DNA from 4 places in the Bradyrhizobium sp. BWA-3-5 genome. Region 2 is predicted to be linked to each of the others. Evidence: riboswitches for the same ligand, from Rfam matches in the RefSeq annotation. Region 2 holds a riboswitch; each other region holds the start of a gene.
The links. A riboswitch is a leader RNA that binds a small molecule or an ion and turns the genes downstream of it on or off. The one in region 2 is predicted to bind cobalamin.
Positions count from the first base shown of each region.

Region 1: it holds a riboswitch for cobalamin, as region 2 does, so the genes downstream of both, RX331_RS30205 (TonB-dependent receptor plug domain-containing protein) here and RX331_RS26615 (DUF1636 domain-containing protein) in region 2, are expected to answer to the same signal.
Region 3: it holds a riboswitch for cobalamin, as region 2 does, so the genes downstream of both, RX331_RS02805 (TonB-dependent receptor) here and RX331_RS26615 (DUF1636 domain-containing protein) in region 2, are expected to answer to the same signal.
Region 4: it holds a riboswitch for cobalamin, as region 2 does, so the genes downstream of both, RX331_RS30260 (DUF1636 domain-containing protein) here and RX331_RS26615 (DUF1636 domain-containing protein) in region 2, are expected to answer to the same signal.

Region 1 is NZ_CP136626.1:6,294,896-6,299,386, reverse strand. Features, by position in the region: gene RX331_RS30210 (iron ABC transporter permease) at 1-642, opposite strand, end outside; gene RX331_RS30205 (TonB-dependent receptor plug domain-containing protein) at 636-2,507, opposite strand; cobalamin riboswitch at 2,776-2,972, opposite strand; gene bluB (5,6-dimethylbenzimidazole synthase) at 3,120-3,773, shown strand; gene RX331_RS30195 (M20/M25/M40 family metallo-hydrolase) at 3,804-4,491, opposite strand, start outside.
Region 2 is NZ_CP136626.1:5,531,055-5,535,545, forward strand. Features, by position in the region: gene cobN (cobaltochelatase subunit CobN) at 1-215, opposite strand, end outside; gene cobW (cobalamin biosynthesis protein CobW) at 215-1,249, opposite strand; gene RX331_RS26615 (DUF1636 domain-containing protein) at 1,246-1,620, opposite strand; cobalamin riboswitch at 1,715-1,931, opposite strand; gene cobO (cob(I)yrinic acid a,c-diamide adenosyltransferase) at 1,971-2,636, shown strand; partial or broken gene RX331_RS26625 (cobyric acid synthase) at 2,660-4,109, shown strand; gene cobD (threonine-phosphate decarboxylase CobD) at 4,120-4,491, opposite strand, start outside.
Region 3 is NZ_CP136626.1:603,095-607,585, forward strand. Features, by position in the region: gene RX331_RS02805 (TonB-dependent receptor) at 1-1,787, opposite strand, end outside; cobalamin riboswitch at 1,900-2,099, opposite strand; gene RX331_RS02810 (iron ABC transporter permease) at 2,235-3,278, shown strand; gene RX331_RS02815 (ABC transporter ATP-binding protein) at 3,275-4,057, shown strand; gene RX331_RS02820 (MBL fold metallo-hydrolase) at 4,241-4,491, opposite strand, start outside.
Region 4 is NZ_CP136626.1:6,309,418-6,313,908, reverse strand. Features, by position in the region: gene RX331_RS30275 (protein tyrosine phosphatase) at 1-487, shown strand, start outside; gene RX331_RS30270 (adenosylcobinamide-GDP ribazoletransferase) at 477-1,241, opposite strand; gene cobT (nicotinate-nucleotide--dimethylbenzimidazole phosphoribosyltransferase) at 1,243-2,298, opposite strand; cobalamin riboswitch at 2,395-2,586, shown strand; gene RX331_RS30260 (DUF1636 domain-containing protein) at 2,696-3,148, shown strand; gene cobU (bifunctional adenosylcobinamide kinase/adenosylcobinamide-phosphate guanylyltransferase) at 3,145-3,669, shown strand; gene cobW (cobalamin biosynthesis protein CobW) at 3,684-4,491, shown strand, end outside.

The DNA.
Region 1 (4,491 bases), 760 kb from region 2:
CTGGCTGATCAGCACGGCGGCACCCGCGATGATGAACGGCGATGCGAGCATGACATGGCGGAAGCTGCGGTCCTCCAGCGAGCCGAGCAGCCAGAACGCGATTTCAAGCGCGGCAAAGGGATTGGACGATAGGTTCATCACCAGCGCGGTCGCCGCTCCCGCGAGGCTGGAAATCGCCAGGCCCGAAAGGATCAGTAGCAGCAGGCCGGCGTTTCTTCCGGCGATGCCGAGCAGCACGAACACCGACGCGAACGCCATCGTGATTCCCGCGACCGGCAGCGCGTAGGATCGGACGTCGGCCCAGCCAAGTGCAATCATCAGCACGGCGCCAAACGCGGCCGATTGCGGCGCCCCGAACAGGGAAGGCGACGCCAGCGGATTGCGCAGCAGGCCCTGCAGCGCAGCGCCCGAGAGGCCGAGTATCGCACCGATGGCCAGTCCAAGGATCATTCGCGGCAGGCGAATTTCCGCGACGATGATCCGCTGTACGTCGGTCCCGCCGCCGAGCAGAGCCTCGAGCACGGTCAGCGGCGACAGCCGCACGGGTCCAATGCCGAGCGAGCCAAGCGCCAGCAGTGCCACCAGCGCAGCAAGCCCGGCGGTTGCGATCACCTGTCGTCTTGCGGCATCGGTGCTCACCATGTGGCGCTAAACCCCGCATACGCCGCCGGACCGGTGGTGCCGAAGTTGAAAACCTCCTGATAGTGCTCGTTCAGGATATTCTCGCCGCGCGCAAACACCTTCCAGTTCTTATCAATCTTGTACTCGGTATAGAGATCGACGCGGGTATAGGCGTCGACCTGGCTGGTCTGGCCGGCGCTGCTGAAGCGCTTGGAGACCGTGAGTATGCGGGGCTCGATCAGCCATCTGTCGGTCGGCGTGATGGTCAGCGTGAAGCGCGCCAGGTTTTTCGGCCGCCGCGCCAACACCAGCCCGGTCGCAAGATCGACCGCGTGCAGGTAGGTGTAGGCCGCGTTGAACTTCACGAGGCCCGGCAGAACATCGATCGTTGGGCCCACCTCCACGCCGCTAGTCTCGGCGCGGGCGACATTGACGTAGCAACCAGTCTGAATGCCTCTGCACGGATTGGCGGTTGGTGTCGACGACACAAAGTTGATGAGGTTACTGAAGTCGTTCGAGAAGCCGGTGACCGAGGCGATGACGCGGCCATTGAACAGCGATTGATCGATGCCGGCGTCATAGCCGAAGCTCTGCTCGGGCTTCAGACCCGGCGAGCCGTTGGCCGGATCGTAGAGCTGAAACAGCGTCGGCGCCTTGGCGCCGGTGCCTGCGCTGGTGTGGAATCTGGTGCCGGTCTCGGCAATCGTGTAGGCCGCCGTCGCGCGCCAGGTTTCGAAGCGCGCCACATCAACCACATCGTCCACGCGTCCGCCGAGCGTGATGTTCAGCCGCTCGCCGATCGGGAGCTGCCACAACGTGAACACCGAATTGGTGTCTTGCGCTTTTCCAAGCAATGCATTTCGCGGCCCCGGGGTCGGCAGCAGATTGGTCGAGTAGGTGTCGGCGGTCTCGTGCTGTGTCCGGCTGCCGACGATCAGCGAACCGAAAGCGCCCAGCTTCAGATTGCCCTGATATTCCGCGCCGCTGCTATTGCCGATGAAGTCCGAAATGATTGACGTGGTGTTTTGCGGCAGTTTGTTGGTTTTGTAGGTGACATCGTTGAAGGAGCGGTCGATATGGGTGTCAAATACGTTCAGGCTATGGGTCAGGATGCCCCCGAATGTATCGATCGAGGCACGTCCCCACACCTGCTGTAAAAGCCTCGTCGCGCTTGAAGGTGTATCGGGAAACGCGCCGGTCGATTGGTCATAGGCCGATCGTGTGAATGAGGAGAGCATACCGGTTTCCAGTCGTACGCCTTCACCGGCGTCGTAGCCGAAGCGGGCCGAGCCGCCGAGACGGTCGAAACCGTCGCGTTCCAGCGGGCCGAATTTGGCCTCCAGCGGCGGGATCCGATAACCAAAGCGGGAGAAGCCGTTGCTGTGTTGCGCGGCGCCGGTGACGGCGTAAGACCACGGGCCTGACGATCCGATCATCGATCCGTTGGTCACCGCGGTGCCATAGCTGCCGCCTTCGGTGCGGACATTGAACTGCGCCGGGCCGGTGCCCTTCTTGGTGATGATGTTGACGACACCGCCAATCGCGTCCGAACCATAGAGCGCGCTCTGCGGGCCTTTCAGCACCTCGATCCGCTCAATGGCGCTTGGCGCAAACATCGCGAAATCGAAATCGCCGCTCGCGGCGGTCGGGTCGTTGATCCGGATGCCGTCGATCATCACCAGGGTCTGGCCGGTATTGGCGCCGCGCAGCCGGATGTTCGCGGTCGAACCCGGACCGCCACTCTCAGAAATGTCGAGGCCGGGAACGGTTCGCAGCGCGTCGACCAGCGAGCCGGGATTGCTGGTTGCCAGCGTCTCGCCCTTGACCACGCTGATCGAGCTGCCGGTGCGGCTGATCGGCTCGGACTCCCTGTCGGCCGTCACCACCACCACCTCCGCCGGCTGTGCGGGCGGGGCAGGCGTATTATTCGCGGCCGGCCGCACCGGGCCGGCCCTGCTTCGATCTCGATTTTTGGGAGTTGTACGGGCCGGTTTTGGCGGAGCGTCCGGATTGATCACCACCGGCGGAAGTTGATCCGAGTTCGACCGCGCGTACGCAGCGCTGTGACAATAAGCCAACGCAACAATGGCCGCCGAGCCGGCAGCATATCCTAGCCAATTCATAGTGCCCCTTCCGTCGACCCACCGTCGAACGAGTTGATTTCTCGTCAGCGGCCGGTCTCCTGGCTCGCGGTGGTCTGCGATCCGCCTTCCCAGGCTTGAAGCCCAGTGGCCGTTTGGATCGCGAATGCCGCTTACAGTTGCGGGGGCAGCTGCGGAGTAGGGGCAATTGCCCCGCACCGCATTCCCGTTTCACCTTCTTTCGAAGGCACCGATGACGAATCCAAATAAGCACAATAGCGCGCGCACTTCAAACAGGTCTGAACAGGCGGCGTCTATTGCTGTTGACGATCAGGGTATGCAAGCGCTTTGAATTCCGCGGTTCTCACGCGATTCTCACTCCAAACCGGGAAATCCCGCGAAGCATAGGCAAAGGCCATGACCATCGATCCGCCAGCCGTGCCGCACTTTGACCAGGCTTTCCGCGCCCGCCTATACGATCTGTTTGGCTGGCGCCGCGACGTGCGCCGGTTTCGCAGGGATCCTCTGCCGCCCAGCCTGCTGGAGCGATTGATTGAAATCGGCTGTCAGGCGCCGTCCGTCGGGCTGTGTCAGCCCTGGCGTTTCGTGGTGGTGGATGACCCCGGCCGCCGGCAGAAGGTGGTTGAAAATTTCGAGGCCTGCAACCGCGATGCGCTCGGAGATTATACCGGCGATTTATCTATTCGGTACGCCGCGCTGAAACTGGCCGGATTGCGCGAGGCGCCATGTCACCTGGCCGTGTTTGCCGATCGTTCGACAGGCGTCGGCCACGGGCTTGGCCGGCGCACGATGCCCGAGATGGCAGACTATTCCGTCGTGACCGCAGTCTTTTCAATCTGGCTGGCATCCCGCGCCGAGGGCATCGGCATGGGCTGGATATCGATCCTCGATCCCTGCGCCATAACGGAGATTCTGGATGTCCCGAAGGACTGGCGCTTGATCGGATATTTCTGCCTCGGCTATCCGCAGGCTGACGACGACCGCCCAGAACTTGAGCGCGCCGGTTGGGAGGAACGCCGGCCTGCCGGAGATTTCATTTTTCGGCGATGATTCTTGTAACCATGCGACCCGTCAGGCCGTTCATCGCGTGGTCGCAAGCTGCAGTGCGAGCGCGCAGGCACGGTCGTATTCGTCGAGATTGATCCACTCGTCGATCGTGTGCGGCTCGTTCTGGCCGGCGCCGAAGGTCACCGTCGGCACGCCGTGCCGGACCATCCAGTTCGCATCCAAGCCGCCACTAGCGGCGCGGATATTCGCTGTCGCGCCGACGCCGGACACGGCCGCGACTGCCCGTTTGACCACCGGCAAGCTCTCCTTCATGCGGAACGGATAATAGTCGGTCTCGGCCCTGAACTTGATGCGGCCCGACTTGCCGGCGCTGTTCTTCACCTTCTTTGCAGCCTTCTCGAACGCCGCCTTGTAGGCTTTCGTGATCTCCTTGAAGAACTTTGCATCGTGACTGCGGCTTTCGCCGCGCACATGCACATAGTCGGTGACGACATTGGTGGCGTCGCCGGCCGGCCGTCCGTCGCCGCCGGTGACGGGACCGACATTGCTGGTGCCCTGCCTTTTGCCCTTCACCACCTTGCCGAACCAGCCGCCGGCCTTCACGTCGGCGAGCGCAAGCGCCAAAATCATCGTCGAGCTGATCCCGCGCTCCGGCGCGACGCCGGCGTGCGAGGCGCGGCCGAAAATCTCGACGTGCCAGCGATCCGCGCCGACGGCACCGATCGTGACGTTGGAGGCAGAGCCGCCGTCGTAGTTGAAG
Region 2 (4,491 bases):
ATATAGGTGTCGACCGACAGGGGATGACGCAGCTCCGCAAGATTCGCGAGCCTCAGCGATGGCAGTCCGGCACGGCCGCGACGCCAGCCAGAGGCGAACGCGGCAAGATCGCTGTCCGAGAACGAGAGCACGACAAGGTCTGCCGGATCTTGACCGAGATCCTTAGGGATCGCAGTCTCCTCAAGACCGCGGCTCTCGCGAAAGATGACGTGCATCAGATCTCGAGTCCAGTCCTGATGGCCGCCTCATCGATATCGTCGTGTTCACCGATCACCACCAGCTTCGAGCGCCTTGGCCGCGTGCCCCATGGCCTATCGAACTGATGCCCCACCCGCTCGCCGACCGATTGCAGCAGCAATCGCATCGGCTTGCCCGCGACCGCGATATATCCCTTCGCGCGCAATACGTTCTGCTCACGCGCAAGCCGCTTGATCGATTCGACCAGCGCATCCACGTCAGCCACTTCCGGGAGCTCGACGACTATCGAAGCAAAATCGTTGTGTTCGTGCTCTTCTTCGCCGTCGCGATGAGAAGGTCGCGAAGCGAGATCGTCTTCAGCAGCCGCTTCGAGACCAAGGATCACACGCGCATCGACTGCACCATTGACGACAGGCAGCATTGGCACGCGACGCGGCATTTCGGCGGTGATCGCCGCCTTGGCCGCTTCAAGTCCTGCCGCGCCGGCAAGGTCCGCCTTGGTGAGCAGCACGATATCCGCGCACGCGATCTGATCCTCGAACACTTCCGACAGCGGCGTCTCGTGATCGAGGTTCTGATCGGCCGAACGCTGCGCTTCCACTGCGGCAGGGTCGGGCGCAAAGCGGCCGGCGGCCACGGCCTCGGCATCCGCAAGCGCAATCACGCCGTCGACCGTGATTCGTGAGCGGATCTCTGGCCAGTCGAAGGCCTTGAGCAGCGGCTTTGGCAAAGCCAGGCCGGATGTCTCGATCACGATATGATCAGGCCTCACGGGGCGCGAGAGTAGTTGCTCCATGGCGGGGATGAAGTCATCGGCGACCGTGCAGCAGATGCAGCCATTGGCGAGCTCGACGATATTCTCGGCAGGACAGCTGGCGTCGGCGCAGGATTTCAGGATCTCGCCGTCGACGCCCTCGCTACCAAACTCGTTGACAAGCACCGCAAGCTTCTTGCCGTTCGCATTGGTGATCAAGTGCTGGATCAGCGTCGTCTTGCCCGATCCGAGAAAACCAGTGACGACGGTCACCGGAACCTTGGTGAGGGTATTCATTCTGCGGCCTCTGGCAGGACGGCGATCGGTGGAATACGGGCAAGCGACTGCTTGCGGAAGATCGCCGGCCGGCTGCGCCATGGCACAATGCCATCTGGCGCGGCCGCGTAGGCCGCAGCCCCGGCGACTACATCCGGTGCGTTTGCATCGGACAAGCGACCGTACACATAGGACCAGCGCCCAAGCCCCGAGAGCGCAATCGAGCAGCCTTGGCTGCAGGCCGACAGGCATTCGACCGGAACGACGCTGACGCCCTCCGGCACGCCAGCCTCGAGGAGAGCGCTGTGCAGACGCGCGCCCGGTGTGGTTTCGCCATCCCTTACTGCCTGGTCGGCACGACAGGTGATGCAGACGTGAAGCGTGACGGTCATCGCCCCTTCTCAACAAAAATTTGGCGGAGGCGATGAGGTACGCGAACCAATGACACACGGGTTCGCTCCCCGTCGCGGAACACCCCGTCCGCCGGTGGTCAATCGGTGCGCTGGCAGGTCTCCCGGCTTGCGGAGCAGGTTCTTCCCTCGATCTCCACCTTCCCAACCCTTAAAGGTCAGTGGCTCTTGGAGATCTCTCCGGTCACGGTCGCGGGGGCGGCTGCGCTTCAGGCTCGAGCTTTGAGGCTAGAGCCCTATCGCATTCCCTCTTCGCCTGTCGTAGGACAGGAACCAACGCCACCGCACCATTTGCCCAAGCGTGCAACTTGTCAAGCCAAAGGGACGTGCAGATGACTTCCGGATCTGATGCTGCTGAGGAAGAAACCGCGATCTCCGAATTCGCATTGGATGCCCGCCATTCGGCAAAAATGGCAAAGAAAATGGCAAAGAAGAAGGCCGCGCGCGACCGGATGATGTCCACCAAGAGTGGAGAGAGGGGGCTCATCATTGTCCACACCGGGGCAGGCAAGGGAAAATCTTCCTTGGCCTTCGGCATGATCATGCGGTGCCTCGCGCATGGCTTTTCCTGCGCCGTCGTGCAGTTCATCAAGGGTGCATGGGACACTGGCGAGCGCCGCCTGCTCACCGGACATTTTGGCGAACTGTGCCAATTCCATGCGATGGAGGAAGGCTTTACCTGGGAAACGCAGGACCGCGTCCGCGACATCGCCGCTGCCCGCACCGCATGGGAAAAGGCCAAGCAGCTGATCGCTGATGAAGCCTTGCGCATGATGGTTCTCGACGAGATCAATATTGCGCTTCGCTACGACTATCTGGAGATCGGAGAGGTCGTTGAGTTCCTGAAGAATTCAAAGCCGCCAATGATGCATGTCGTCCTCACCGGACGCAATGCCAAGCAGGAATTGATCGACGCCGCCGACCTTGTCACGGAGATGACGCTCGTGAAGCATCCCTTCCGATCCGGCATCAAGGCCCAGCCCGGCGTTGAGTTCTGACCAAGCAATCGGGATTCGATTCGATGGCGCGCGCATTGATGATCCAGGGAGCGGGTTCGGACGTGGGCAAGTCGCTCATCGTGGCCGGCCTTGCCCGCGCTGCCACCCGGCGCGGCAATCGGGTGCTGCCGTTCAAGCCGCAGAACATGTCGAACAATGCCGCCGTGACGGTCGACGGCGGCGAGATCGGACGCGCGCAGGCATTGCAGGCGCAGGCCGCAGGTGTCGAGCCGCATACCGATATGAATCCGGTCTTGCTGAAGCCGGAAACTGATGTCGGCGCCCAGATCATCGTGCACGGACGCCGCGTGGCGACGCTGCGCGCGCGCGTGCATACGCTGCGATGAAGCCATCGCTGATGGCGCCGGTTCTCGAGAGTTTCGCCCGTATCAAGGATCGCGCCGATCTTGTTCTCGTCGAGGGCGCCGGCAGCCCCGCCGAGGTCAATCTGAGGAGCGCCGATATCGCCAATATGGGCTTTGCCCGCAAGGCCGACATTCCCGTCGTGCTGGTCGGCGATATTGATCGCGGCGGTGTCATTGCGCAGCTCGTCGGAATCAAGGCCATGCTCGATCCCGACGATGCGGCCATGATTCGCGGCTTCGTCATCAACAAGTTCCGCGGCGATCCATCACTGTTCGATGACGGCTACCGGCTGATCGAAGCGCGCACATCGTGGCGGGGCTTTGGGGTCCTTCCCTACTTCGCCTGCGCTCGTGAACTTCCGGCCGAAGACGCGCTTGGGCTTACCGGCGCACGCAAGGCAGGCAAGTGCAAGATTGTCTTTTCGCGCTGTCGCGGATCGCGAATTTTGACGACCTCGATCCACTGAAGCTCGAACCTGATGTCGACCTTGTGATGGTCCGGCCTGGAGAAGCAATCCCTGGCGATGCAAAGCTCGTGATCCTGCTGGGCTCGAAGTCGACCCGCGGCGAGCTCGCCTTCCTGCGCGCCCAAGGTTGGGACATCGATCTTCTTGCGCATCATCGTCGCGGCGGTCATGTTCTTGGCGTCTGCGGCGGTTACCAGATGCTCGGACGCAGTGTGGCGGATCCGGAGGGAATTGAGGGACCGGCGGGCGAAACTCCCGGTCTCGGACTCATCGACGTAACGACGGTGATGACGCCACAAAAGACTCTGAGCCGCGTCACGGCGGTCCACGCTGCGACGAACCGGCAGATCGAGGCTTACGAGATTCACATCGGACATACCGACGGGCCGGATCGTGCACGGCCATTTGCTTTGCTTGGCGGAGCGCCGGAAGGCGCGGTATCCAGCGACGGCCGCGTGTATGGCAGCTATCTGCACGGCCTGTTCGCTTCCGACAGTTTCCGCAAGACATTTCTCGCACAACTAGACATTCCGGCCGCGGACCAGCAATACCGCGCCAGGGTGGAGAGCGCGCTCGATACGCTTGCCGATTACATCGATACCTATCTCGATGTCGAAGGCCTGCTTACGCTTGCCCGCTGAGGAGGGGCGATCAAGGCGAGATTGTGGCGGAAAACCGCGCCCATTCCGTCTCGTCACCCGGCAAGCCAAGCCGCAGCCATCCCGGCCGCTTCCCAAATATGCGCGACCATATCTGGTGGCGCGCGAGCTTCTGCTGCGCGGCGCGTGCCTCGCCAGTTTCATAGAGCCGGAACAGCGGCGTGCCGCCGACCAATGTCCAGCCCTGTGATTGCACTTCAGCATCCAGGCGGAGGCAATCGCGTGCCAGACGCGTCGAGGTCGCGTTTGCCCAATCGCGATCAAGCAAGGCGCGCCGTCCGATCACAATCGCTGCACCCGAAATCGGCCACGGGCCGACCATCGCGGCCAGCGCAGCGACATCGGCCTCGCTGCCGAGCGCGAA
Region 3 (4,491 bases), 3.0 Mb from region 2:
AAATGGATCTCATTCTCGAGATCCATGTTGTAGATGCTCGACTGCATCTGAAAGCCACCGCTCTTGATGCGGAATCCGCCCTCGATGTCGTGCGAGGTCTGGGTCTTCAACTGGAAAGTCCCCGGAACGAAGAAGGGGCCATTGGAGACACGCTCGTCGACGGTTGGGGTGCGGAATGCCCGCGCGGCACGGCCGAATACCGAGAACACGCTGTTGAAGCGGTGCTCGAGGCCGGCATGCAGTGCGTATTGTGTTTCGTTGCTGTCGAGCGGAGAGGCCGCGGGGCTGCAATTGAAGAACAAGGCGCAACCGGGCGCATTGGGATCGAACCGATCGCGGGCACTCAGGCTGGTGTTTTGAATCCTGGCGCCATAGGAGAAATCGGTCGCCGGCAACAGGCCGATGGTTTGCTGCCAGTAGCCGGCCAGCGTCTGTTGCGACAGGTCATAGATGTGGGTTGGCGCCAGGCCTTTGAACGCTCCGCGGTCCTGATTGAATGTCGCATCGTAATAATCGATGCCGGTCAGGATCTGCGAGGGCATCCCGAAGATCGAATTCTTGACGCTCAATCGCGGCGTGATCGACCAGGTCAGCAATGATGCGTCGTTATAGGTGGAGGAGAAGCTCGGAAGTGGCGAGGCAAACGGTACCGCGCCGAAGAAGCCGCTTTGCGTGTCCTTCTTCCGAACGCCGCCGTCGACGATCAGGTCGACGCCGTTCATGATTGTCTTGGTAAAGCCGGTGGTGGCGCTGGCGCCCTGCTGGTTGCCGTAATCGAACGGCGTATTGGTCCCCCTGCGGTCAGTGACGAGTTGATCGAGTCCGATTGAGGGATCGACGGTGCGTCCGCCCGGGAACCCGAGCTTCTGGTCGTCACCAGTCACCGTAAGGAAGGCCTTGAGGTCCGGTGTGCTGTAGTTGAGATTGCCCACCCCGTTGCGCTGGTCGAGGGCGTTGTTGACCCGGTAACCATCAGACTTGATGGCGTTGCCATAGAAGGACGTCGACCAAGGTCCGTAATTGGTCGCGGCCGAGATGTTCGCAAGCCGCTGGTTGAACGAGCCGATACCGGCCTCTGCGCGCATCGCGACGGGCGGGCCGCCGACGCCGTCCTTCAAGACGATGTTGACGACGCCGCCGACCGCGTTGTCGCCGTAGAGCACTGCGCCGCTGTTGCCGCGGGTGATCTCGATCCGTTCGATCGATTGGAGCGGAATGGTCGAAAGATCGACCCCGGCCATGTCGATATCGTTCAGCCGGCGGCCGTTGACGAGGACCAGGGTGTTGGCGGTGGCAAACGCGCCGAAGCCGCGGAGATCGACCGACGTCTTGGCGCCGTTGACGCCGCCATAGAGCGACTGCAACTGCACGCCCGGCTGTTGCGCAATGATCTCGGATAGCGTCTGGGCCGGCGAATGCGAGATCTCGGCAGCCGTGATCACCGTCGCCGACGTCCCGACGATGCCGGAGAACTGCCGGCCGCCGCCTCCGCCCGCACCTTGCGCAGCACTTTGCGGCGAGGCATCCGCGCCGGTTCCGGATGCGGGCCGCGTGCCGCTTGATGGCGCAGCCGCCGGCACGACGCGGCGCGAGGTTGATGCTTCATCGTAGGTCGGCTTTGCGCGAGTCCGATTCGGGTCGGTCGGCGAAGTGATCTCGATCGGCGGCAATGGTTCGGATGGCGCCTGCTGCGCCTCTGCGGCGGAAATGCCGAACGATACGATCGGCGCCAAAAAACTGCTGGCGAGCCAGAAGCGGTGTTGCCGCATGGCGGTGGTGGAAGACATGGTCGAGACCTCGGTATGACGTCAGTGGCACGTCACAGCGAACTAAGTCTCACCATGTGCCTAAAGCAGCTCAGGTGAAGCTAATGCCTGTACTCCCCGACCGACATCTTCGCGTGTGACCACGGCTGACGGCAGGTCTCCTGGCTCGCGGGTCGTTACCCCATCGTCGCCTTCCCAGGACCGAGATGCCCAGTGGCCTATGACGAAGGATTCGCCGCTTACAGTTGCGGGGGCAGCCGCGGAATTGGGGATTTTCCCCGCACCGCATTCCCTTTTGATCCCCGAACGGGAACCGTCGGAAACTATGGTAGAAGTTTGTCAAATAGCGAGTCAATCCGCCGGAGGCGCTCTCGGAATCCTCGCTGGACGGGTGCGCTATTTTTGCCGCATGCGCCGCGCCTACCGGACTGATGTACCTCAGCGAGCAAAACTGCCGTTGGACTATTGATGAGTGTTGAGGCCGTAACCCTGACCAATGCGGATGCCGCGCGCCGGCGGATCGGCGCGACGCTTGCGATATCAGCTCTCGTTGTGCTGCTGATGCTGATCTCGCTCGGCATCGGGCCGGTGCGGCTCTCGCCATTAGTGGTGGCGGAAGCGTTGTTCGGCGGCGGCAGCGAGGTATCGCAGGTCATTGTGCGGGAAATTCGCCTGCCGCGCACGCTGCTGGCGCTGGCGATCGGCGCCATTCTCGGACTATCGGGGGCGTCGCTGCAGGGCCTGTTGCGCAATCCGCTGGCGTCGCCTTCGCTGTTCGGCGCGCCGCAATCGGCCGCGTTCGGTGCGGTGCTGGTGATTGCACTGGGCCTCGCCGACGTGCGCTCTTATGCGATGCCGGTGGCGGCGATCATCGCCGCCTTCGGCTCGGTGTTCGTGCTGCTGTCGATCGCAGGGCGCAATGCCGGGTTATTGATTCTCATTCTGTCGGGACTTGCGATCTCGAGCTTTGCCGGGGCGGCCACGGCGCTGGTGATGAATCTCTCCAGCAATCCCTTCGTGGCGCTGGAGATCGCGTTCTGGCTGCTGGGCTCGCTGGAGGACCGCAGCTTTCAGCACGTGATGCTGGCGCTACCCTTCATTATTGCCGGCGCCGCCATGCTGCTCAGTCAGCGCCATGCCTTTCGCGCGCTCAGCCTCGGCGAGGAAACCGCGCAAAGCCTCGGCGTCGATGTCGGCCGCTTGCGATTGCTTGTCATTTCGGGCGTCGCGCTCGGCGTTGGCGGGGCGGTTGCCGTCACCGGCACGATCGGTTTCATCGGCCTGGTCGCGCCGCATCTGATGCGGCCCGGGATCGGCCATGATCCGGGCCGGCTGTTGATCCCGAGCGCGCTCGCCGGTTCCGCGCTGCTGCTGGCGGCCGATATCGCGGTGCGCATCATTCCCTCGACGTCGGACATCAAGGTCGGCGTGCTGACCTCGATGATCGGCGTGCCGTTCTTTCTCTATCTGATCATGCGCGAGCGCCGCGCGCTCGGCGGAGGTGTCGCATGAGCGAGAATGCGCTGCTGACCGCAAAGGCACTCGCTGTACGGCTCGCCGGCCGCGTCGTGCTGCAGGACGTGTCGCTGGCGCTGACGGCAGGCCATCTGGTGGCGCTGGTCGGTCCCAACGGCGCCGGCAAGACGACGCTGCTGCGGGCGCTGGCGGGATTGATCCCGTCCGAAGGCGAAATCGAGATCGGCGGACAGGCGCTGTCGTCGCTGCCGCTGCGCGAGCGCGCAAAGCGGTTCGGCTATCTGCCGCAGGGACACATGGTGCACTGGCCGCTGGTCGCGCGCGATATCGTGGCGCTCGGCCGCTATCCGCATGGTGCGACCGATCCCGCGCGGCTGTCGGCGAGGGATGCGGAGGCGGTGCTGCGTGCCATGCAGGCGGTCGACGTCATGGAGTTCAGCGATCGCCGCGTCACCGAACTGTCCGGCGGCGAGCGCAGCCGCGTCGCGCTGGCCCGTGCGCTGGCGGTGGAAGCGCCGGTGATCCTCGCCGACGAGCCGACCGCCTCGCTCGACCCGCGGCACCAGATCGACGTCATGCAGAATTTGCGCGCAACCGCCGACAAGGGCGTGCTGGTCATGGTGGTGACGCATGATCTCGGGCTGGCCGCGCGGTTTGCCGATCACGTGCTGGTGCTACACCACGGACGGCTGGTCTCGCAGGGCGCGCCGGCTGAGGCGCTCTCCGAACAGGTGATGGCGGATGTGTTCCGGATCTCGGCTTATCGCGCGGAACACCAGAACGAAGCCGTGATCGTTCCCTGGGCGGATGTTTGATGCGATGGCGGCAGAGTTGAAAGTGGCGGGGCAGCATGCGCCGCAAATGCCGCGTCGTCCCTGCGAAGGCACGGACCCATAACCACAGGGCATGTAATAAGAAAGGCAACCAGCCGCGACGTCTATCATTGGCGCCGCGGCGTATGGGTCCCTGCGTTCGCAGGGACGACGACTTCAACTTGACTACCCTTGAACCACCGGTCCGCCGACCTTCTTCCACGCATCGATGCCGCCCTCGATATGCGCGGTGTTGGCGAGCCCCGCATTCTTCGCGGCGGCCACCGCCATTGCCGAGCGCTCGCCGAACGCGCAGAAGAACACCACGCGGCGGCCGGTGGCGGCGGCGACCTCGCGCAGCATGCCGCCGGGCTTCAGGCTCTCGGCGATGCCGGGATAGGGCGCGTGCAGCGCGCCCGAGATCGTGCCATGCTTGG
Region 4 (4,491 bases), 780 kb from region 2:
GCTCTCCGGCGTTGCGGCGGGGCTTAACCGGTTCGATCTGTTGACCCTGCTGTCGCCGGATCATGGAGGCGAGGACCATCGAGCGCTTGCGTGCGAGCGACACCGGGAATTGTCGTTTCATGACATCACGGAGGCCGTGCCGGGCTTCGTCGCGCCGGACAGTGCCACGATGAAGGCGATCCTGGATTTCGGGCGTGAGGCGGGCGACCGCGCCCTGCTGATCCATTGTTGGGCCGGCATCAGCCGCTCAAGCGCTGCGGCCTATGTGATCGCCTGCGACCGCAATCCGGGCTTCGAGCGCGACATCGCGGAGGAATTGCGACGCCGTGCGCCATCGGTGACGCCGAACCGGCTGATGGTGTCGCTGGCCGATGATTTGCTCGGACGAGGCGGCCGGATGGCGGAAGCGATCGATCGGATCGGCCGCGGTGCCGACGCTTTCGAAGGCAAACCATATCAGCTCCCGTTGTCGTGGCCTATCGGATGATGGCGGCGACGCCGAGCAGGAACCCGATCTCGAATACCTGTTCAATGGCGCCGAGAACGTCGCCGGTGTATCCGCCGATCAGCCGTCGCGACCATATCGCGAGGGCAGCGGCCAGCGTGGCGCCGAGCAGCGCTCCGGAAAGCACCGAAAAGGCGGAAATGAACGCCAGCGGCAGCGCGGCAATAACGACGGTGATCAGGGCAAACCGTATTTCCTCAGCACGAACGGGCACCTCGGCATAGTTGACTTTCATTGCCGTGGTATCGCCCGTGTAGCTCATGGCGTTGATGACAAACCCCGGCGTGGCGCGTGCTGCGGCGTGGCTCGCGACCAGTGCGAAGGCGCCGGCCCATAAGGGCAACTGCGTCAGCGCCGCTATGCGCAAGGCGACGCCAAAACCCAGGGCTAGCGCGCCGTAGGTTCCGATTCGGCTGTCCTTCATGATCTCCAGCCGTCGTTCGACGGTCCAGCCGCCGCCGAAGGCATCGATGGTATCGGCGAGGCCGTCCTCGTGCAGCGCGGAGGTGATGACGGCGGCGGCGATGATCGCCAGCATCGCGGCAACAAATGGCCCCCAGATTTGGCCGGCAAGCAGCAGAACGATCGCCGAGCCGGCGCCGATGCCGCTTCCGACCAGCGGAAAATATTTTAGGGATCGGGCCAGCCAGTCCGGCTGGGGCGCGGCTTTTGTCGGCGGCGTGGGCAGGATGGTGAGAAACCGCACCGCATCGAAGAAGCGCTCGGTCTCGTTCATGTCAGATATTCCCGGCCAGAACGTCGCTGAGGTCGGCGACGTCGGTCACGAGCCGCGCGGCCGCGCGCACCAGCGGCACGGCGAGGAGGGCACCTGTGCCTTCACCGAGCCGCAGCCCAAGATCGAGCAGCGGCTTTGCGCCGAACGCGGCGAGCACGATGTCGTGGCCCTTTTCGGCGGAGCGATGCGCGAGCACGCAATAATCGCGCGCAGCGGGACAGAGCCGAATGGCCACCAGCGCGGCCGCACTGGAGATGAAGCCATCGATGACGACCGGCCGCCGCTTTGAGGCCGCGCCCAGCACCGCGCCGGCCATCATCGCAATTTCGAGCCCGCCGAACTCGCTGAGGACGTCCAGTGGAGAGCTGGCATCGCTGCGCGCCGCGGCTTTGGCGATGGCGGCCCGCTTGCGTGCCATGCCCGGATCATCCTGCCCGGCGCCGGTCCCAATACATTCATCAAGCGGCGCCGGTGCCAGGCGATGCACCAGCAGGGCGGAGGAGGCGGTGTTGCCGATGCCCATTTCGCCGAGCGCGATGATATCGGCGCCCGCGGCGATCTCGGCCATCGCGAGCGCGCAGCCCTTGGCCAGCGCATCTTCGGCCTGTCGCATCGTCATTGCCGGTTCGCGTGCGGCGTTGGCGGTACCCATCCGGATCTTGGCGTCGATCAAATTGGGATGCGCGGGCAGTTCGGCGGCCACCCCGGCGTCCACGACGCGAATCCCAACATCGCCCGCGGTGGCAAAGGCATTGGCGCTGGCGCGGCCCGCCAGATAGGTCCTCACCATCGCGACTGTCACCGCCGACGGATATTGCGACACGCCTTCCTCGGTGAGACCGTGGTCGCCGGCGAAGACCAGCAGCACGGCCTTGTCGGCTTTGGGAGCCGCTGGATGCGCGATCATGCCAAGCCGCACAGCGAGGTCCTCGATGCGCCCGAGCGACCCCAAAGGCTTGGCCTTCCCGTCGATTCGCGCGCGCATCGTTGCCTCCAACTCCTGATTGAGCGGGGGAACGAAAGGCGGCTGCCAAAGCGGTCGGGATTCGGTCGTCATGGGGTTCCTTTCCGGGCCTACCTGACCCAACAGCCCATGTCAGGTCAATCCGATCTGACCCAAGGGCCGCACCGGTTGACCCCGGCTACCGCGGCGGCTAGCGTCATCCGCGATGGTCCTCCCGCGAGGGAGGTGAAAAGGGAAGCCGGTGCGAGTTCTCTCAATGCCGGCGCTGCCCCCGCAACTGTAAGCGACGAGCCCCGAGCCGATGCCACTGGGATTCCCGGGAAGGCGGCTGACGGCAACGACCCGCGAGCCAGGAGACCTGCCATCACGAACTGTGCTTTGGAGGCGTCGTCGGGGCGGGGTGCACCGGACGGGAGCGAGCCTGACGGCGATGAGCCGTCGGCGCGACCCAACAAAGCTCGTGGCCCGACGGCCGTGATGTGAGCCTGTGATGGATCGCGAAAAGGCTGAGCAAAATCCCGCTGATTTGGCGTTGGTCGAAGCTGCGCGTGCGAACGCACCGAGCGGCCCTACCTTCGTGAGCGTGTGCATCACCTGCAGGAACGCCGATGGCGGCGCCGTGGTCGGCCCCGATATGTTTGAAGCGGTCAAGGCCGCGATCGGTTCGTCCGATCACGTTCAGGTGCGGCCGGTGCAATGCCTTAGCGTCTGCAAGCGGCCCGCAACCGTCGCGGTGTCAAGTGCTGATGGTTACACGTTCTTGTTCGGCGATCTGCAGACCGAGAGCGGCACTGCGGCCCTCGTATCGTTTGTCGAGTCCTACCGTAACTCCGACTACGGCCTGGTGCCGTGGCGCGAGCGGGCGGAAGTTCTGCGCAAGGGCATGGTGGCGCGCGTGCCGCCGATGCGCTGGTCGCCGGACGACGGCAGCGCACCGAAATGACTGTTCTTGCCACCACGCTGGTGCTGGGCGGCGCGCGCTCTGGCAAATCCGCGTTCGCCGAGCGATTGGTCGCGGACAGCGGACTTGCGCGGATCTACCTCGCCACCGCGACTGCGGGCGACGACGAGATGCGCTCGCGCATCGCCCATCATCGTCAGCGGCGGGGCGACGGTTGGATCACCGTCGAGGAGCCGCTGGCGCTGGTCGATGCGCTGACCCGGGAGGCCATCCATGGCCGTGCCGTGCTGGTGGACTGCCTGACCTTGTGGCTGTCAAACCTGATGCTTGCGGGGCGCGACCCCGAAGTGGAAGCGCGCCGGTTCACGCGATTTCTCGGCGTGGCCCAATATCCCGTCGTCCTGGTGTCAAACGAGGTCGGCCTTGGTCTCGTGCCCGAGACGCCGCTCGGCCGCAGCTTTCGCGATGCCCAGGGCCGCCTCAACCAGATCGTCGCCGCCACCGTCCCCAATGTTGTTTTCATCGCCGCCGGGCTTCCGCTCTGGCTGAAGCGCTCGACTTAAAGGAGAATATTGAAATGTCCCGTGTCCCCGTCACCGTGCTCACCGGATTTCTCGGCGCCGGCAAGACCACGCTGCTGCGTTCGCTGCTGACGCAGGCCGATGGCCGCCGGATCGCCGTGATCGTCAATGAGTTCGGCGATGCCGGATTTGACGGGGGACTGGTCGAGGAGTGCGCCGCAAGGGCCTGCGCGCCCGGCGATATCGTCGAACTCACCAACGGCTGCATCTGTTGCGCGGTCGCCGATGATTTCATTCCGACCATGGACAAACTGCTGACGCGCGACCGGCCGCTGGATGCCATCGTCATCGAGACGTCGGGCCTGGCGTTGCCGCAACCGCTGTTGAAGGCATTCGACTGGCCCGCGGTGCGCACCCGCGCCACGGTCGACGGCGTGGTCACGGTGGTTGATGCATTGGCGCTGTCGGAAGGCCGCGTCACCATCGACGAGGATGCCGTTGCCGCGCAACGGGCCGCCGACGATTCCCTCGATCACGACGATCCGATCGAGGAGGTATTCGAAGATCAGCTTGCCTGCGCCGATCTGGTGGTGCTTTCCAAGAGCGATCTGGTTTCACCGGCGGCGCTGGCTGGGATCGAGGCGCGTCTCAAAGCCGTGCTGCGGCCCGGCGTCAACATGGTGCGTTCCAAGGGCGATATGGCGGCGCCGGTTTTGATCGGCCTGAACGCCGCCGCGGAAGACGACATGGCAGCGCGCGCCGGCCACCACGGCGAGGAGGAGCAGCACGATCACGACGATTTCGACAGCATCGTCGTGATGCCGCCCGCGGCCGCTAGCGTCGATGCCATGCGCGCGCGCGTCA